Regions from separate parts of the Solibacillus sp. NPDC093137 genome, predicted to be linked through region 3. Evidence: riboswitches for the same ligand, from Rfam matches in the RefSeq annotation. Region 3 holds a riboswitch; each other region holds the start of a gene.
What was found. A riboswitch is a leader RNA that binds a small molecule or an ion and turns the genes downstream of it on or off. The one in region 3 is predicted to bind S-adenosylmethionine.
Positions count from the first base shown of each region.

Region 1 (4,203 bases), on a different contig from region 3:
CATCAAATAAAAAAACACTAGCAAGGAGGCTCGCTAGTGTTCCGGAATTATTTTATACTGCCACGTTTACATCATTATAGGCCCGTAAACGATAGGCAGTTAAAATCTTGGTCATGACGATTTCCTCTTTTGCCGAGTAGTCAGGGACCGCGTATGGGCGCTCCACTAACTGAAATTCACCATATTTTAAGAACCACTCTCTGGCTGGCGATAAAATATGGGCTGTACCATGAATTTTGTATTCCTCGGCAACTTCTTTTACAACATAACCTGCTGTGGCAAGATCGTGAGCTTGTTCAGAGAAGGCACTGTGTCCAAAAACATGCTGCCACATCGTATTCACATCCGCCAAAATTTGCTGGATAGCGCAAGCGTTCACAAATTCCTTTACGTCATTAAGTTCATAAATAATATAGGCTGCAATGTTTTGTGCACTGTATACTTTCCCCATGTTGAACAACTCCTTTTCTTCCAATGATGCTGCAACATCACTTTAAATTTTTCCGGTTGGTAATATTATTATCCCAATTGTATTACTTGGTATTAAATTTGTCAATAAAACTTATAAAAATAGTAGGGATTAATTTTCTAAAAATTGCTTAGCTTCTCGAATGGGAAAAGCTAAGCCTTTTTTAAAGGTTTATGCGTTTGTTTCTGCGCCTACTTCAGCCGCAACTTTCGCTAATGCCTGTTCTAAATCTGCGATAATATCTTCTGCTGCTTCTAACCCGATCGATAAGCGAATGAGCTCTTCCGATACGCCGGCAGTTTTTAGTTCTTCAGCAGATAACTGTTGGTGCGTTGTGCTCGCAGGGTGGATAATCAATGAACGGGCATCCCCAACGTTTGCTACGTGTGAAAACAATTCTACGTTATCGATTACTTGGCGACCGGCTTCGCGTCCACCTTTAATGCCGAACGTAATGATAGATCCAAAGCCGTTTTTCAAGTACTTTTTCGCCAAATCATGTGTCTCAAAATCTTCAAAGCCGTTGTAATTTACGTATTCCACAAATGGGTGGTCTCTTAAATACTCGGCAACTTTTTGTGTATTTTCATTGTGACGGACAATACGCAAATGAAGCGTTTCAAGTCCTTGCAGGAAGTTAAATGCTGCGTCAGCAGATAATGTTGGACCAAAATCACGCAATAGTTGAACACGAAGCTTTGTCGCAAATACTGCGCCTGCTGTGTCAATCCCGTAGCGTAGACCATGGTAAGAAGTATCCGGTTCTGTAAATCCTGGATGTCTTCCTTGTGTCCAGTCGAACTTCCCTGCATCAACGACAATCCCGCCGATTGTCGTTCCATGACCACCAATCCATTTTGTTGCAGAATGGATAACAACATCCGCACCGAATTCAATCGGATTACTTCCGTATGGGGAAGCAAATGTGCTGTCGATTAATAAAGGAAGACCATTGTCATGAGCGATGTTTGCTACCGCTTCAATATCCAGTACTTTCAAGCTTGGATTTCCAATAATTTCAGCGAAGATCGCTTTCGTTTTATCCGTGATTGCCGCCTGGAAGTTTGCAGGATCTGATTCATCCACAAATTTTACTGTAATGCCGTAGCGAGGCAATGTAGTTGCGAATAAATTGTAAGTCCCACCGTAAAGTGAACCTGCCGCAACAATTTCATCCCCTGCACCGGCTACGTTTAAAATCGAAAATGCTACTGCTGCTGCGCCAGATGAAAGCCCTACTGCAGCTGTACCCCCTTCTAATAAAGCAACCCGCTCTTCAAATGCCCCGACTGTCGGGTTCATAATACGAGAATAAATATTGCCTGTTTCCTGTAATGCAAATAGACGTTGCGCATGAGCTGTGTCATTAAATGCATAGGCTGTTGTGCGGTAAACTGGAACTGCAATTGCACCTGTTACCGGGTCTGGCTTTTGTCCCCCGTGTAATAATAAAGTTTCTGGTCTTAAATTTGTCATTTTATTACCCCCAAAAATTTAATCGATGGTGAAATCGGTGTTTTTTGAGGAGGATTTTTTAAATGAAAAAAACCCTCTTCAGTTAAGAAGAGGGTTGCGCATGAGCAAGTTTGCCTCCTCTTATCTTTCAAAATGATTGTCCATTTTGTAGGAATTAGCACCTTAGTCAGTTCATCACTTACTGGTTGCCGGGCATCTCAGGGCCTATTCCCTCCGCCGCTCTTGATAAGAGTTATGTGATTTGTGTTCCATCGTTGAGTCTCAGTATAAAACATACTAATCCGATATGTCAACACAAAAAATTAAAATTTTCAGATTTCTATTCGGATTACTCTTATCTGTATTTAACGATATGCAAAAATTCCTTCCTTATGAATTGAACAGACGTTAATAATCGACTTCAAGTAAAATATTGACTAAAATAAGCTTGAAGGCTATATATTTATTTTTTTTATTACATATAAGGGAGATGTTCACGTGAATACAAAAGAATTATTACGCAGTCATACATCTGTTCGTAAATATACAGGTGAGGAAATTTCTAAAGAAACTGTCATCGATTTAATCGAAACTGCACAAATGGCGGCAAGTTCGCATTTTGTACAGGCCTACAGTGTCATTTGGGTAACGGATGAAGAAAAGAAAACGAAGCTTGGTGAACTGTCTAAAAATGAATTCCAGTTCAAAACAGCGGGCGCCTCTTTCTTGTTTTGCGTAGATTTCAAACGTTTGCAAGTAGCCGGTCAAAAACATGGGGTTGATATTTCTGCTGACACGGCTGAAAACGTGCTTGTAGGGGTAGCAGATGTTGCATTATTTGCTCAAAACTTCGTTATTGCAGCTGAATCAATGGGTTACGGCATTTGCTATATCGGTGGTGCCCGTACAAATCCTAAGGAAATCAGCGCGCTGTTCAATTTACCGGAATACGTTTTCCCGTTATTTGCGATGACAATCGGTACACCGACAAAACGCAATGAAACAAAACCGCGTTTACCGGTAGCTGCGGTATTGCATGAAAATGGTTATGACGTTGATAAGTACGAGACGCTGCTAGATGAGTACGATGGAATTATGGAAGACTATTACAGCAGCCGGTCTTCGAATCAGAAGACTGCAACATGGACGAAACAAATGGCTGATTACTTAGTTGAACAAAACCGTCCGCATATTAAAGACTTCCTTGCTTCACAAGGCTTTACTTGGAAGTAAGCTAATAAAAAGGAGTATGCCGCAAAATGGCATACTCCTTTTGTTTATTTCAACCCTTCAATTTGCAATGCTTTTACAGGCTGGAAATCTTCTCCTGTTTTTGCATACGTTATCGTCGCCTGGTCACCTTCTTGCAAGTATATTGCAAACGGTGCAACTTCCGTAGAAACGATGAAGTTTTCACCTGTGTTCGCCAGGAAGGATACAATTGTGAAATCACCTACACGCTCTTTATAAACACGCATGACTTTTACCGTCGCTTTGGCCTCTTCGGCATTCGAAGTACCATCTACCGTACTGCCGCCACGGCTTAACGCTGTTTTATAAAGTCTTAACGCTTCATTTGGTGTTGTACCATATGCCGAAATTTCAGGATTTGCTGCTGACACGATAAAGTAATTTTGCAGGAATCCGTTCGCATCAAGTACAGCTGACAGCCAGCTCGCTTCACCGTAGAAGTTATAAAGGATCGGCATTTCGCCCTCCCATTCTTTTTCGATGAATTTTTTCTCGATAATTTCAAGAGCCCCTTGGGAATCCATATAAGACTCTTCCAGATTTCCAGTATAGTACGTTGCTTCACCAGTACGTGCATGTGTTAATGCATAACCAAGCATCGAGTCAACGCCCTCTTTTGGACTTGTAAAATCAGTGAAATAATACATTTCCCCGTCTTCCATAAAGATCGGACTTACATTTGCTTCCGTACCTTCATCACTCGGTAACTTAACATCCTTTTTACCGACAAGACTATTCCAGAAGCCGTGTACATAGTTACCGAAATAACTGTTTTGCAAACTTACTGCTTCCGGTGAGACAGCACCGTCAATAAATGCCGGTACATCTGCAATCGCAATTTTCTCTGTTGCACCCGTCTCCGCATCAACAAGCACAATCCCTTTTACATCAAAGCCGTTACGAGCAGAAATGAATTCCCCGTAAGAACGGATGTAATATGGTTTTCCATCTTCATCAATTTCCAGCTGCGGATCTCCATAGAAAATTAATGATGGATTTTGAAGACGAATATGACGCTCCAGGTTTTT
Region 1 is NZ_JBNNVH010000002.1:140,610-144,812, reverse strand. Features, by position in the region: gene ACQKN3_RS12510 (hypothetical protein) at 53-451, opposite strand; gene ACQKN3_RS12505 (O-acetylhomoserine aminocarboxypropyltransferase/cysteine synthase family protein) at 641-1,945, opposite strand; SAM riboswitch class I at 2,063-2,177, opposite strand; gene nfsA (oxygen-insensitive NADPH nitroreductase) at 2,423-3,157, shown strand; gene ACQKN3_RS12495 (hypothetical protein) at 3,202-4,203, opposite strand, start outside.
Region 1: it holds a riboswitch for S-adenosylmethionine, as region 3 does, so the genes downstream of both, ACQKN3_RS12505 (O-acetylhomoserine aminocarboxypropyltransferase/cysteine synthase family protein) here and metK (methionine adenosyltransferase) in region 3, are expected to answer to the same signal.

Region 2 (4,203 bases), 1.0 Mb from region 3:
TGAGCTGGAACAGATTAAACAGCAGCTTCTTGAATTAAATGCCGCAACGGGACAAGCGAAAGCACAAGGGCTGATTCCACAAGACGCATTAAAATCGGTTGGCGTTATTTCATTCTACGCGGAGCAGGTGAAACGTATTAATCGTCTGATCGAACAGGAAATCAGTGTACCGCATTTACACATCCGTACAGGATCCGTCGATAAATTCCAGGGGATGGAGATGGATGTGATTATCGTCAGCATGGTGCGGAATCATGACAATGAGCGCGGAGAAATCGGGTTTGCGAAAGATTACCGACGCCTGAATGTTGCATTATCCCGCGCACGGGAACTGCTCATAATGATTGGCAGTACCGAAATGTTTACAAAGCGTCCAAAGAGCGCGAAAACACGGGATATGTATGCCCATGTATTAACGACAGTAAAAGAGCAAGACGGCTATTTTGCTGTGTAGAAACAGGGGGATTGAATGGATTTACAAAGTACAGTTATACAGCTGCAGAAAGAACTCATCCAAAATCCGTCCATTGAAATCAAAAAGCAAATGCAATACGCCATTCCGATTCACACATTGGAAGTGAAATATCATCCGGTAATGCGTAATGCCATGGATATTTTAATGAAGATGATGCTCATTTCATTTGAGAAGGCGAAGCTGAAAAATGTGGAGTTATTAGCCGAAATTTTATTGGTGGAACCGTTATTTATTCATGATTTGACGAATAAAATGTTACGACTGGGTATGATTGTGAAGGAACAGGAATTTGCACTAACTGCAAAGGGTAAGGCTCAGCTGGAATCGGGCATTTTTGAAGAGGAACTTGAAGAAACAAGTTATTTTATTCAATACAGCCCGATCCATGAGCAGCCATTGGAGGGTGACCTGGAGGAATTTGCGGATTTGGAAGAGTTTCCGGAGCCTTTCCCGACAATCGAAACAGAAGAAATCGAAGCAATTGAAGAGACAGTGCTGATTGATTTCATACAACAGCAACTTTCCGAACAACCGGTGGCGGAAGATGAAGTACCGCACTATATAACGAGTGTTGTTTCGACGGAATCGATCCAGATTAATGATATACCGGTCCTATGTTTTTTACTGTTTGATCAAAAGGAAAACAGGCATTTTGTGCGGGTATACAATACATTGACACGTGTATGGGATGAACGGCTGGAGACAATCTTATTTACTATAGAAAAAGAGCAGCTTTAGTATGCGTGAAATAATATTTTTGGAATTATTGCAAAATTACAAAGTACATGATACACTAATGACAATTTAATAGACTTATCAAGAGAAGCGGAGGGACTTGGCCCGATGATGCTTCAGCAACCTCTAGTTTAACTAGAAAGGTGCTACTTCCAGCAAGGTGTTGACCTTGGCAGATAAGAACGGGTAGAAGCCCCTCTCAATTCTGTTTTGCTGGAATGAGAGGGGCTTTTTTATTGTTCCGGAACGGTTCGTTTCGCTCGTAAAACAATGCATTGCCTGAATACCACAGATTATTAAAAGTTTATTGAAAAAGTTTATGAGGGGGAAAGTGGAATGCCGATTAATATTCCGAAACATTTACCGGCGGGTGAGCTGCTTAGAAAAGAGAAGATTTTCGTCATGGAGGAAGACCGTGCGAAAACACAACAAATTCGACCGTTAAATATTTTAGTGTTTAATTTAATGCCTGAAAAAGAGAAAACCGAACTGCAGTTGCTGCGCTTACTCGGTAATACACCATTACAGGTGGATGTGACATTTTTAAACACGGCTACATACGAATCAAAAAATGTTTCCAAATCGCATTTAGATACTTTTTACCGGACGTTCGACCAAGTGAAGCACCGTCGCTTTGATGGGCTCATTATTACAGGAGCGCCAGTAGAGAAAATGGATTTTGAAGATGTTGGCTACTGGAATGAGATTACGCATGTTATGGACTGGGCAGATGAACATGTCACGTCGATTATGTATATATGTTGGGGCGCCCAAGCTGCCTTGTATCATCATTTTGGCATCGGAAAATTCGAATTGCCGAAGAAATGCTCCGGTGTTTATTCCCATGTGATTACGGATTTAACAGTAGATTTAGTGCGGGGATTCAGCGATGAGTATGTGGCACCTCATTCACGCCACACGTCGGTTTCAATTGATGAAGTGCGAGCACACCCTGACTTGCGACTATTAAGCTATTCGGATGATGCAGGCGTGTTTATCGTGCAATCGAAAAACAATAAACATATTATGATTACAGGGCATCTGGAATATGATGCAACGACCTTATCGGATGAGTATTTCCGCGATATTGAGAAAGATCCGGACAATACGGAAATTCCGATCAACTATTTCCCGAATAACGACCCGTTGCAGGCACCGAAAAATGTTTGGCGTGCCCATTCGCATCTGTTGTTCTACAACTGGCTGAACTACTACGTATACCAAGAAACGCCGTATGAATGGCATTACGTCGATGAAAATATTGAATATCATATTTAATGCTTATAAATGAAACGAACCAGCAAGAGATGGACTCCTGCTGGTTCGTTTTATTTAATTGCGACCCAGGCACGTTCGCGTTCAATCTGCAAACTAATTTCCCGCCCGAAGAAATCGCTTAATAATTCGTCTGTTAAAACAACTTCGCGTGCATTGGCTTCGACATTTTTTCCGTCTTTCATTAAAAGTACATGGCTAAAACAAGGAAGTATTTCTTCTACATGATGCGTCACGTAAATTAGGGTAGGGCCGTTTTCTGCTTGTGCAATCTGTTCTATTGTTTGCAGCAAGTTTTCCCGTTCGATTAAGTCCAGACCGCCACATGGCTCATCCAATATTAAAATTTCCGGATCCGCCATAATGGCCCTTGCTATTTGAACACGCTGCCGTTCACCTTGAGACAAATGCTCGAATGATTTATTTGCTAAATGGTCACAGTGAAAATGCTTCATAATAGAAACCGCATGGTCAATTTCTTCTTCCGTCACATCATTGAAAAGGCGAAGGGCACCGAATTTTCCGCTGAGCACGATTTCAATTGCATTATCCTGCCAGTTGAAGTTATCGATCATCGCATTGCTGACCCAGCCGATCCGTGTCCGCAGTTTCGGTATATACGTCTTGCCATATGTTTCACCCAGTATTTGGACCTTACCTTCATTTGGCCAAATATAGCCGTTAATAACTTTCAGCAACGTCGTTTTGCCGGATCCGTTTAACCCTAAAATAGCCCAATGCTGTCCCTTTTGAACATGCCAGCTTAAATCATTTAAAATCTTTTTGTCATTGCGATATAAATGGATATTTTCAATATGTATCATTTAAAAACACCTCCACTTACTACTATGCACCTTTTTTCATTGTAGAGAAAGTATTTTTTGAAAATTGTAACAATTTAAATGTAAAAAAAAGAAAGCAAACGCATATTGCTTGCTCTCCTCATTATTTATATAACAACACTTTCGACACCTGCTGCGCGGTGGAACAGCTTTCCGTTCCATTTGAGTGCCCATTGTACGACAGGCCCTAAGCCGAACGCCATAAATACAGTACCGACTCCGACTGGTCCGCCCAATACAAAACCTAATACAGCAACCGTTACTTCCATTGTCGTCCGTGCACGGTTGACACTCCAGCCGAGGCGATGCACCAACAGCAGCATTAATGTATCACGAGGTCCTACACCGAGGTTTGCGACCATATACATCCCGCAGCCGAAGCCGAGCAGGACAACGCCAACAACAAACGCCAATGTTTGTTCTAACAGTGTATTCGCATCCGGTAATACTAACAAAAATATATCAATAAAAATCCCTGTCAGGAACATGTCCAAATAAGTTCCGACTTTCGGCAATCTTTTCGTGAAAAACGTATCAACAGCCAGAATGAGCAAACCTAAAATAATCGACCACATACCGACCGTTAATCCCAAGTTTTTTTGTAATCCGATATGAAGGACATCCCATGACCCAACGCCAAGTATTTGTCCTTTGATCGTCAATGCGACGCCTAATGATAAAACAATGATGCCTGCAATAAAAAATACGCAGCGCCAATAAAATTCCTGTTTCACTTTCACATGTAATCCCTCATCAATCCTCGATATAATCCTTACTCATTATAACGATTGAATCGGCAAAAATGGATTTACAATAAATTCGAAACATTTGAACTTTTTGAGCGGCAAATTGTTCGTATTAGGAAGCTGAAATAGG
Region 2 is NZ_JBNNVH010000001.1:1,051,263-1,055,465, reverse strand. Features, by position in the region: gene ACQKN3_RS05395 (AAA domain-containing protein) at 1-454, shown strand, start outside; gene ACQKN3_RS05390 (nucleoside-diphosphate sugar epimerase) at 470-1,213, shown strand; SAM riboswitch class I at 1,286-1,393, shown strand; gene metA (homoserine O-acetyltransferase MetA) at 1,547-2,488, shown strand; gene ACQKN3_RS05380 (ABC transporter ATP-binding protein) at 2,539-3,309, opposite strand; gene ACQKN3_RS05375 (YczE/YyaS/YitT family protein) at 3,435-4,061, opposite strand.
Region 2: it holds a riboswitch for S-adenosylmethionine, as region 3 does, so the genes downstream of both, metA (homoserine O-acetyltransferase MetA) here and metK (methionine adenosyltransferase) in region 3, are expected to answer to the same signal.

Region 3 (4,203 bases):
GGTTCTGGCTCTGTTACACCACGTTCTGTACCGGCAAGTTTAGAAGTGAAACCGCTTAGGAAGTGATACATTGCCTGCTCTTTAGTCAATTTAGAGATAGGAGGTAATACACCAAATGCATCGGCTGTTAAGAAGACGATTGTATTTGGATGACCTGCTACTGATGGCAAGACGATATTATCGATAAAGTCGATAGGGTAAGCGACACGTGTGTTTTCTGTTAAAGAACCGTCTGCATAGTCGCATTCACGTGATTCAGGGTCTACCGCAACGTTTTCTAATACTGAACCAAAGCGGATTGCATTGTAAATTTCCGGCTCATTTTCAGCAGATAGGTTAATTGTTTTTGCATAGCAACCACCTTCAATGTTGAATACGCCATTGTCAGACCAGCCGTGCTCGTCATCACCGATTAATTTACGGTCTTTGTCAGCTGATAAAGTAGTTTTTCCTGTACCAGATAAACCGAAGAATAATGCTACATCGCCTTCTTCTCCAACGTTTGCAGAACAGTGCATCGGGAAGATACCTTGTTCAGGTAACAAGTAGTTCATAATACCGAAGATTGACTTCTTCATTTCACCTGCGTACTCAGTTCCGCCGATTAAGATGATTTTCTTTTCGATAGATGTTATAATAAATGTTTCCGATCCAGTACCGTCTACTTCCGGATCTGCTTTGAAGTTTGGCGCAGATACGATTGTAAACTCGGCAACGTGTTTAGCCAATTCGTCTCCTGTTGGGCGGATGAATAATTGATGACAGAATAGATTATGCCAAGCATATTCGTTAATTACTTTAATAGATAATTGAGACTCTTTGTCTGCACCAGCAAAACCGTTGAATACATATAACTCGTCACGTTCTTTTAAGTAATTTATAACTTTTACATAAAGTTTATCAAATACTTCTGCAGAGATCGGACGGTTTACTTTACCCCAATCGATTTTGTCATTTGAAATTTCTTCTTCTACTATATATTTATCTTTAGGAGAGCGGCCAGTATATTTGCCTGTTTCAGCACGTAATGCGCCTTCAACAGTTAGCGATGCTTCTCCGCGTGATGTAGCTTTTTCAATTAATTGTGGAACAGATAATTGAGTTTTGATGTTTTCCCCGTTTAAAAGTTCTTTCAGCTCGTTAGCAATTTCTACCGAATTCATCTATTAAATACCATCCTTTTTTATAGTATTCCCTTATAGAGGGGAGTTGATTCCTAATTCAAAAATAGTATAACACATTAAGTGAAATAATCTATACTAATTGCAAATTATTTTTTCGTAAATTTTAGCAGATCGAAAAAAGTCAAAATTTGTTGACAGTACTTGAATTTTTGCGTAAGATGTTTAATTGAACGGATACTCTTATCCCGAGCTGGTGGAGGGGCAGGCCCTATGAAACCCGGCAACCTGCGTATATTTTATACGTGTTGGTGCCAACCTGATGCAAGGGCAAAATTTCCCTTGAACGATAAGAGTGAAAGGTAACGAAACGTAATATCCTTTCCTCACGTGTGATGAACACGGCTATGAGAGAAAGGATTTTTTTTATTTTGTTTTACAATTTCGTACTGAACGAAAATTATATAGTTACAGCCTTTCAGACCCTCGTGTTAAAGCAAATATAGCTTGACGTTAAAAAGGCAGCTACGCATCAGCGTAATTCCTGCAATATAACGGACATGGGTAATGAGTACCGTATCAATAAAAAACAATTGCCAAAGTGATTTAGGAGGAAATGACATGACAAATCGTCGACTGTTTACATCAGAAAGTGTAACGGAAGGACATCCGGACAAAATTTGTGATCAAATTTCGGATGCCATTTTAGACGCTATTTTAGCTGCAGATCCAAATGCACGTGTAGCTTGTGAAACTACGGTAACAACAGGCTTAGTATTAGTATCTGGTGAAATTACAACTTCTACTTATGTAGATATGAAAGGGATTATCCGCGATACAGTAGCAGAAATCGGCTATACACGCGGTAAGTACGGCTTTGATGCTGAAAATCTTGCAGTACTAGTAGCTGTAGGAGAGCAATCACCTGACATTGCACAAGGTGTTGACCAGGCATTGGAAGCACGTGAAGGTTCAATGACTGAAGATGAACTTGAAGCAATCGGTGCAGGCGACCAAGGTTTAATGTTTGGTTATGCATGTAACGAAACACCGGAACTTATGCCTATGCCTATTTCTTTAGCTCACAAATTAGCTCGTCGTTTAACAGAAGTGCGTAAATCAGGCGAATTGGAATATTTACGTCCGGACGGTAAAACACAAGTAACAATCGAATATGATGAAAACAATGAACCTGTTCGTGTAGATACAATTGTTATTTCAACACAGCACGATGAAGAAGCAACATTGGAACAAATCCAAACAGACATTAAAGAACACGTTATTAAACCGGTAGTTCCTGCTCATTTATTGGATGAAGCTACAAAGTACTTCATCAACCCAACAGGTCGCTTCGTAATCGGCGGACCTAAAGGAGATGCAGGTCTTACAGGACGTAAAATTATTGTTGATACTTACGGCGGTTATGCACGTCACGGTGGCGGAGCATTCTCTGGTAAGGATGCAACAAAAGTTGACCGCTCTGCAGCATATGCAGCACGCTATGTTGCCAAAAATATTGTAGCAGCTGGCTTAGCTGACCGTGCTGAAGTGCAACTTGCTTATGCAATCGGTGTTGCACAACCTGTTTCAATCGCTGTTGATACATTTGGCACAGGAAAAGTAGCAGAATCCCAAATCGTAAACTGGGTTCGTGAACTCTTTGACCTACGTCCTGCAGGCATTATTAAAATGCTTGATTTACGTCGCCCAATCTATAAACAAACAGCAGCATACGGACATTTCGGTCGCACAGATTTAAATGTGCCATGGGAAAATACGGATAAAGCAGCTGAATTAAAAGCAAAAGCAGGAATTTAATAAAATAAAAAGGAGCATCCGGTTAAATGGATAGCTCCTTTTTTTGTAGTTTCCAGTAAACTTCCTATATTATAGGTAGAGATTTCGAAAAACAGTAAATGAGTGTGAAATTATTTCTGAAGTGATTTATAGTATTGTCCCTTCGCTACATATTCGGAAATAATGCGATCCATATCTGCGCGATCTTCTGCAGTTACTTCACGTACAACTTTTGCTGGGCGTCCCATCGCTAAACAGTTGGGAGGAATCACTTTTCCCGGTGGCACAAGACTACCGGCACCGATAAATGCTCCTTCGCCTATAACGGCTCCGTCCAATATGATGGAACCCATACCAACTAAAGCACGTTTCTTAATTGTACAGCTATGTAATGTAACTTGATGACCTACTGTTACTTCATCTTCAATAATGAGAGGGTAAGCGGGACTTTGGTGAAGGCAGCTCAAATCCTGGATGCTGACACGGTCGCCAATTATTGTCTTGTTTACATCGCCGCGGATTACTGTGTTAAACCAAATTGAAGTTTCGGCTCCTATTGTTACATCGCCGGTAATTGTGGCATAGTCGGCAATAAATGCAGAAGGGTGAATCGTCGGTATTTTATCCTTATAAGGGTATATCATTTTTCATTTCCTCATTTCTTCTATAAAATTGTAGATAAATCTATAGATATCGTAACAAAACGTGAAGATTTTTCAATTAACATTTCTTTTAGATCGGAATGTATTATAATTAAACAAATAAATAGTAATATAATGATGCCGATATTAAAGAAGGCGCAATACCATAATTTTTTGATACACGGCAAAACTCAGATTTAAAATTAAAGGTCTCGTGTTTATGACATAAAAATAATTTACATGTAAGGAGTATGGCCATGTGGAAATGGGAAACAGAGCAACAACCAAAAGCCGTAGTCGTTATTCTTCATAGCGCATATGAACATCATCGGTGGTACGCATGGTTAATCGAAAAGTTCCGTAGTTCTCACTTTCACGTTGTGATGGGAGATTTGCCGGGACATGGAGAGCAAGGAAAGTATACAAAGTATCATGATGAAGATTTTAAAGAATATTACAAGTATACAAAAGTGTTATTGAAAGTGGCACTAGAATATAATTTACCGCTTTTTATCGTCGGAAATGGGCTAGGGGCTGCAATAGCTACGTACGTGCTCCAGAACAATAAAATAGAATGTGCGGGTGTTGTTTTAACATCCCCTTGGTTTAACTTAAAGCTGGCACCGGGTAAACTGTCGAATGCT
Region 3 is NZ_JBNNVH010000001.1:14,202-18,404, forward strand. Features, by position in the region: gene pckA (phosphoenolpyruvate carboxykinase (ATP)) at 1-1,163, opposite strand, end outside; SAM riboswitch class I at 1,362-1,477, shown strand; gene metK (methionine adenosyltransferase) at 1,743-2,939, shown strand; gene ACQKN3_RS00115 (gamma carbonic anhydrase family protein) at 3,050-3,562, opposite strand; gene ACQKN3_RS00120 (alpha/beta hydrolase) at 3,817-4,203, shown strand, end outside.

Region 4 (4,203 bases), on a different contig from region 3:
AACATTCAGCATATCCTGGGAAGTTTCCATTAAGAGAAGATCCGCCCCAGCTTCGATTAGCGCTTTTGCCTGGATATAAAAGTTTTCTTCCAGCTCTTCAAATGTAATACCGCCTGTTACTGACAATGTTTTTGTCGTAGGGCCGATTGCACCTGCGACAAAGCGCGGCCATTCCGGTGTCGAAAACTCCTTCGCTGCTTCTAGTGCAATTTCAACCGCCTGCTTATTAATTTCTACCGCTTTGTCCCCTATGTCATACTCATCCAGAACAAGCGGTGTTCCGCCAAACGTATTTGTACAAATAATATCAGCGCCTGCAGCTAAATATTCACGGTGAATTTTGCCTAAAACATCGGGTCTCGTAAGTACCAGGTTTTCATTACAACCGTCTAAGTCTTCCCCGCCAAAATCTTCATATGTTAGGTTTTCTGCCTGAAGCATCGTCCCCATGGCACCATCAATGATAAGTATTCTTTTTTGTAATTGCTCATGAATTGGGTGATTATACATTCGACTGAACTCCTTTACTTTCCACATCATATTGTTTTACATAGTCCATTAATTCCAGCGTCATATCATAGCGTAAAAACGGTGTAATTAAATAAATACCATTAAAATATTTGCATGCCGTATCGAGCAGCTCTTTCGCAATTGCGATTCCTTCTGCTGTCGATGCTTCCTTGTCGTCCCCGCAGGCAGCCATACGCGCAAGTACTTCATCGGACAATTTAATGCCCGGTACTTCATGATGTAAAAATTCCGCACTGCGTGATGAAGTAAGTGGCATAATCCCGATATAAATCGGTGTTTCCAAATTCTTAGTCGCCTCATAGATTTCGATAATCTTTTCTTTCGTATAAACCGGCTGTGAAATAAAGTAATCTGCACCATGCTCGATTTTCTTCTCTAAACGGGCAACAGCACGGTCCAACACACGGACATTCGGATTAAAAGCAGCGGCCACCGAGAAATTCGCCTGTTTACGGAGTGACTTCCCAGTAAAAGAACCACCTTTATTTAACTGCTTAATTAAGGAAATGAGCTCCATTGACGAAACATCATATACGCTCGTCGCCCCCGGGAAATCCCCCACTTTTGTTGGGTCCCCTGTTACGACCAGAATATCATGAAGCTCCAAAGCATCAAGTCCCATTAAATGTGACTGAAGCCCAATTAAATTTCGGTCACGGCACGTTAAATGCGGCAATGAACGAATTCCGTGCTCTTTTAAAATAGCGGCCATCGCGATATTGCTGATGCGCGGCGAAGCAAGTGAGTTATCAGCCATCATAATGACATCGGCTCCCGCTTTTGCCAGCTGTTTTGCCCCTTCGACAAACCCATCGATTTCCAGGTGACGCGGTGTATCCAGCTCAACAATAACAGAGCGTTCACGTTTTGCTTTTTCGTGGAGCGGCTCTTGTTTACGTGGCTCCGGAATACGGACGAATTGTGTAGACCTGTGTTTTTCTTCCTTCGTTTCGATTGGTTGCATATTCGCCAAACGTTTTTTTACGGCTGCAATATGCTTCGGTGTCGTCCCGCAGCACCCGCCAATTAAACGGACTCCTTGGTTTACAAGTTCAACGGCTGCACGTGCGAAATAGTCGGTTTCCGATTCATAGACAACACGACCATCTTCAATATCTAATAATGATGCATTTGGGTAAGCCGATAGAAAGGCCTTTTTCGGTAAATTGACTCCTTCAAATGCCTGAATCGTATGGAAAGGACCTAATCGGCAGTTACTCCCAACAATATCCGCACCTAGTCTTTCCAAATCCTGAAGTGCTTCATTTAAAGACATTAAATTTTGAAGGACACCCGGCTCCTGCATTGTCACTTGGGCAATGATCGGTAAATCAGTCATAGAACGTAATAGATGGACACAATGCGATAATTCTTCAAAATCGTAATACGTTTCCAGTAAGAATCCATCTGGTTCACCAGCTAGTAATACTTCCGCTTGTTCTTGGAACGCAGTTAAAATTTCGTCTAATGTCGCATCACTTTTTCGGATTCCACGAATACCACCGATTGTCGCCAGCACATATTGTCCATCCAGGGAAGCAGCACGCTTTGCAATTTTTAACGCAGCTTCATTAAACTCCTTAACACGATTTTCATAGCCATAACGTGCAAGCTTAATTCGGTTGGCTCCGTATGTATTTGTCTGAATAATATCTGCACCCGCCGCAATATATTCACTATGAATTTTTTCTATAATATCAGGACGTGCAATATTCATCTCTTCATGACAATAATCCAATCCATATGAATAAAGAAGTGTTCCGATTGCCCCGTCTGCTGTTAAAACCCGTGTTTGTAATTCTTCAAGTAAACCCATTGCCTTCACTCCATCATTTACAGTATTTTCAGTATATTAACGATACAAAAAAGCCTTCTTTCATTAAATAAAAGAAGGCATAATAGTTATCAACTTAATCCCTTCTCATCTTCTGGCATTTGCCACTGGATTTAGCACCTGACTTAACGTTGGTTGCTGAAGTTTCATCGGGCCAGTCCCTCTACTTCTCTTGATAAGAAAATAATATGAATTTTTAAAATAATTAAATGAATCATAACGTTATCTAATACTTCCGTCAATACCCTTTAGCCGAATGAAGTATTTCTTTACATAATTCGACTAATAATTTGTTCAGCTGTTTTTTTTCCATTTAAAATACAGGCACCGATTCCTACTCCGAAATAGGCACATCCCGCTAATAGAACATTCGGGTAATCATTTGCCAGCTGCTGTATAACTTCCGATAATGCTTCATTATGCGCCAAATCATAGCGGGGCATTTGGTCAACCCACTTTGTTACATTGACGACTGTCGGCTCCGCTTCAACACCTAAGCTAACACGTATATCTTCCAGTGCAACTTTCGTAAGTTCTTCATCAGACATAGCAGCCAACTCTTCATAACGCGGATTAATATTTTTATAAAACAGGCGAACAAGTAAATTACCTTCCGCCGATGTATGTTTCCATTTACGGCTCGTCCATGTTGACGCATTGCAAACTAAATCACTATTATGCGAAACGATAAAGCCTGTACCATCTGCCGGTAAAATATCATCCGGTACATCAAAGCCCAAATACATCGTTAAAGCAGATGCCGTCGTGAACTTTTTCAACTGTTCTTCCAGTGAGTCATCCTGTATGACATGACGTACTGTTTCATTTGGAACAGCCAATACAACAACATCCGATAAAATTATTTCTTCTTCCAGCACGACTTCATATTGCTCTTCTTTTTTACGGATTTGCTTTGTTACTGTATTTTTCATGAATTCAACTTCCGGCAGTTGTTCCTCTAAGCGATCGATCAATGCCGATAAACCTGAGCGGAAAGAAATAAACTTCTTATTCACAGCTTTTTCAAATTGCTCTCGATGTGCTTCGAATCCTTTAATAATCGATCCGTAGTTGTTTTTATAATCCACTAAATAAGGCAATGTGGAAGCCAGGCTTAATTGATATAAGTCGCCTGAATAAACACCCGCTAATACAGGGGCAATTTGCTTGCGGACAATTTCTTCCCCTAAAAAATACTCCAAAAACGTACCGATCGAGCTTTCTTTTGTAAATTTAGTATTCGGGATTTCTAAATCTTGAAGTGCTCTCTTCTTTCCTTCTTCAGAAATTAACGTACTCGACATGAGTGATTCCACACTCATCGGAATACCGAATGTCGATCCTGCCGGAATTGCATGGAGCTCATTATTCGTATGAATGTAAGAAATTCCTGTTTCGTTATAGACAAGCTCTGATTCAAAATCAAGCTCTTTTACAAGCTCTAAAACCCCTGGATGGCGAGCTACAATTGAGTCAGCCCCCGTTTCCATAATAAAACCTTTATCCTTTTCGGAATGAATTTTCCCGCCTAAATATGCGTTCTTTTCAATCAGTATTAACCGTGCTTCCACATTTTGCTCATGCATTTTATTTTTCAAATAATGCATCGTACATAGCCCGGTAATCCCGCCACCTACAACTACTACTGTTTTCATATCCATTCTCTCCTATTTCGTTCGCTTCTCTTTTATAAGTATAAACTTTTTTATGCGAAATATGGTCAGTGGGGTATTACAATTTATAGAACCACATAAGAAAAACCATCCTACCAAAAAACTATGTTAGGATGGCCTCTTAATTTATTTATAAGATAGTTGCTTTGTTAGGGAAATAATTTC
Region 4 is NZ_JBNNVH010000011.1:20,497-24,699, reverse strand. Features, by position in the region: gene metH (methionine synthase) at 1-510, opposite strand, end outside; gene ACQKN3_RS19765 (bifunctional homocysteine S-methyltransferase/methylenetetrahydrofolate reductase) at 503-2,347, opposite strand; SAM riboswitch class I at 2,450-2,547, opposite strand; gene hemG (protoporphyrinogen oxidase) at 2,635-4,020, opposite strand; gene ACQKN3_RS19755 (chemotaxis protein) at 4,165-4,203, opposite strand, start outside.
Region 4: it holds a riboswitch for S-adenosylmethionine, as region 3 does, so the genes downstream of both, ACQKN3_RS19765 (bifunctional homocysteine S-methyltransferase/methylenetetrahydrofolate reductase) here and metK (methionine adenosyltransferase) in region 3, are expected to answer to the same signal.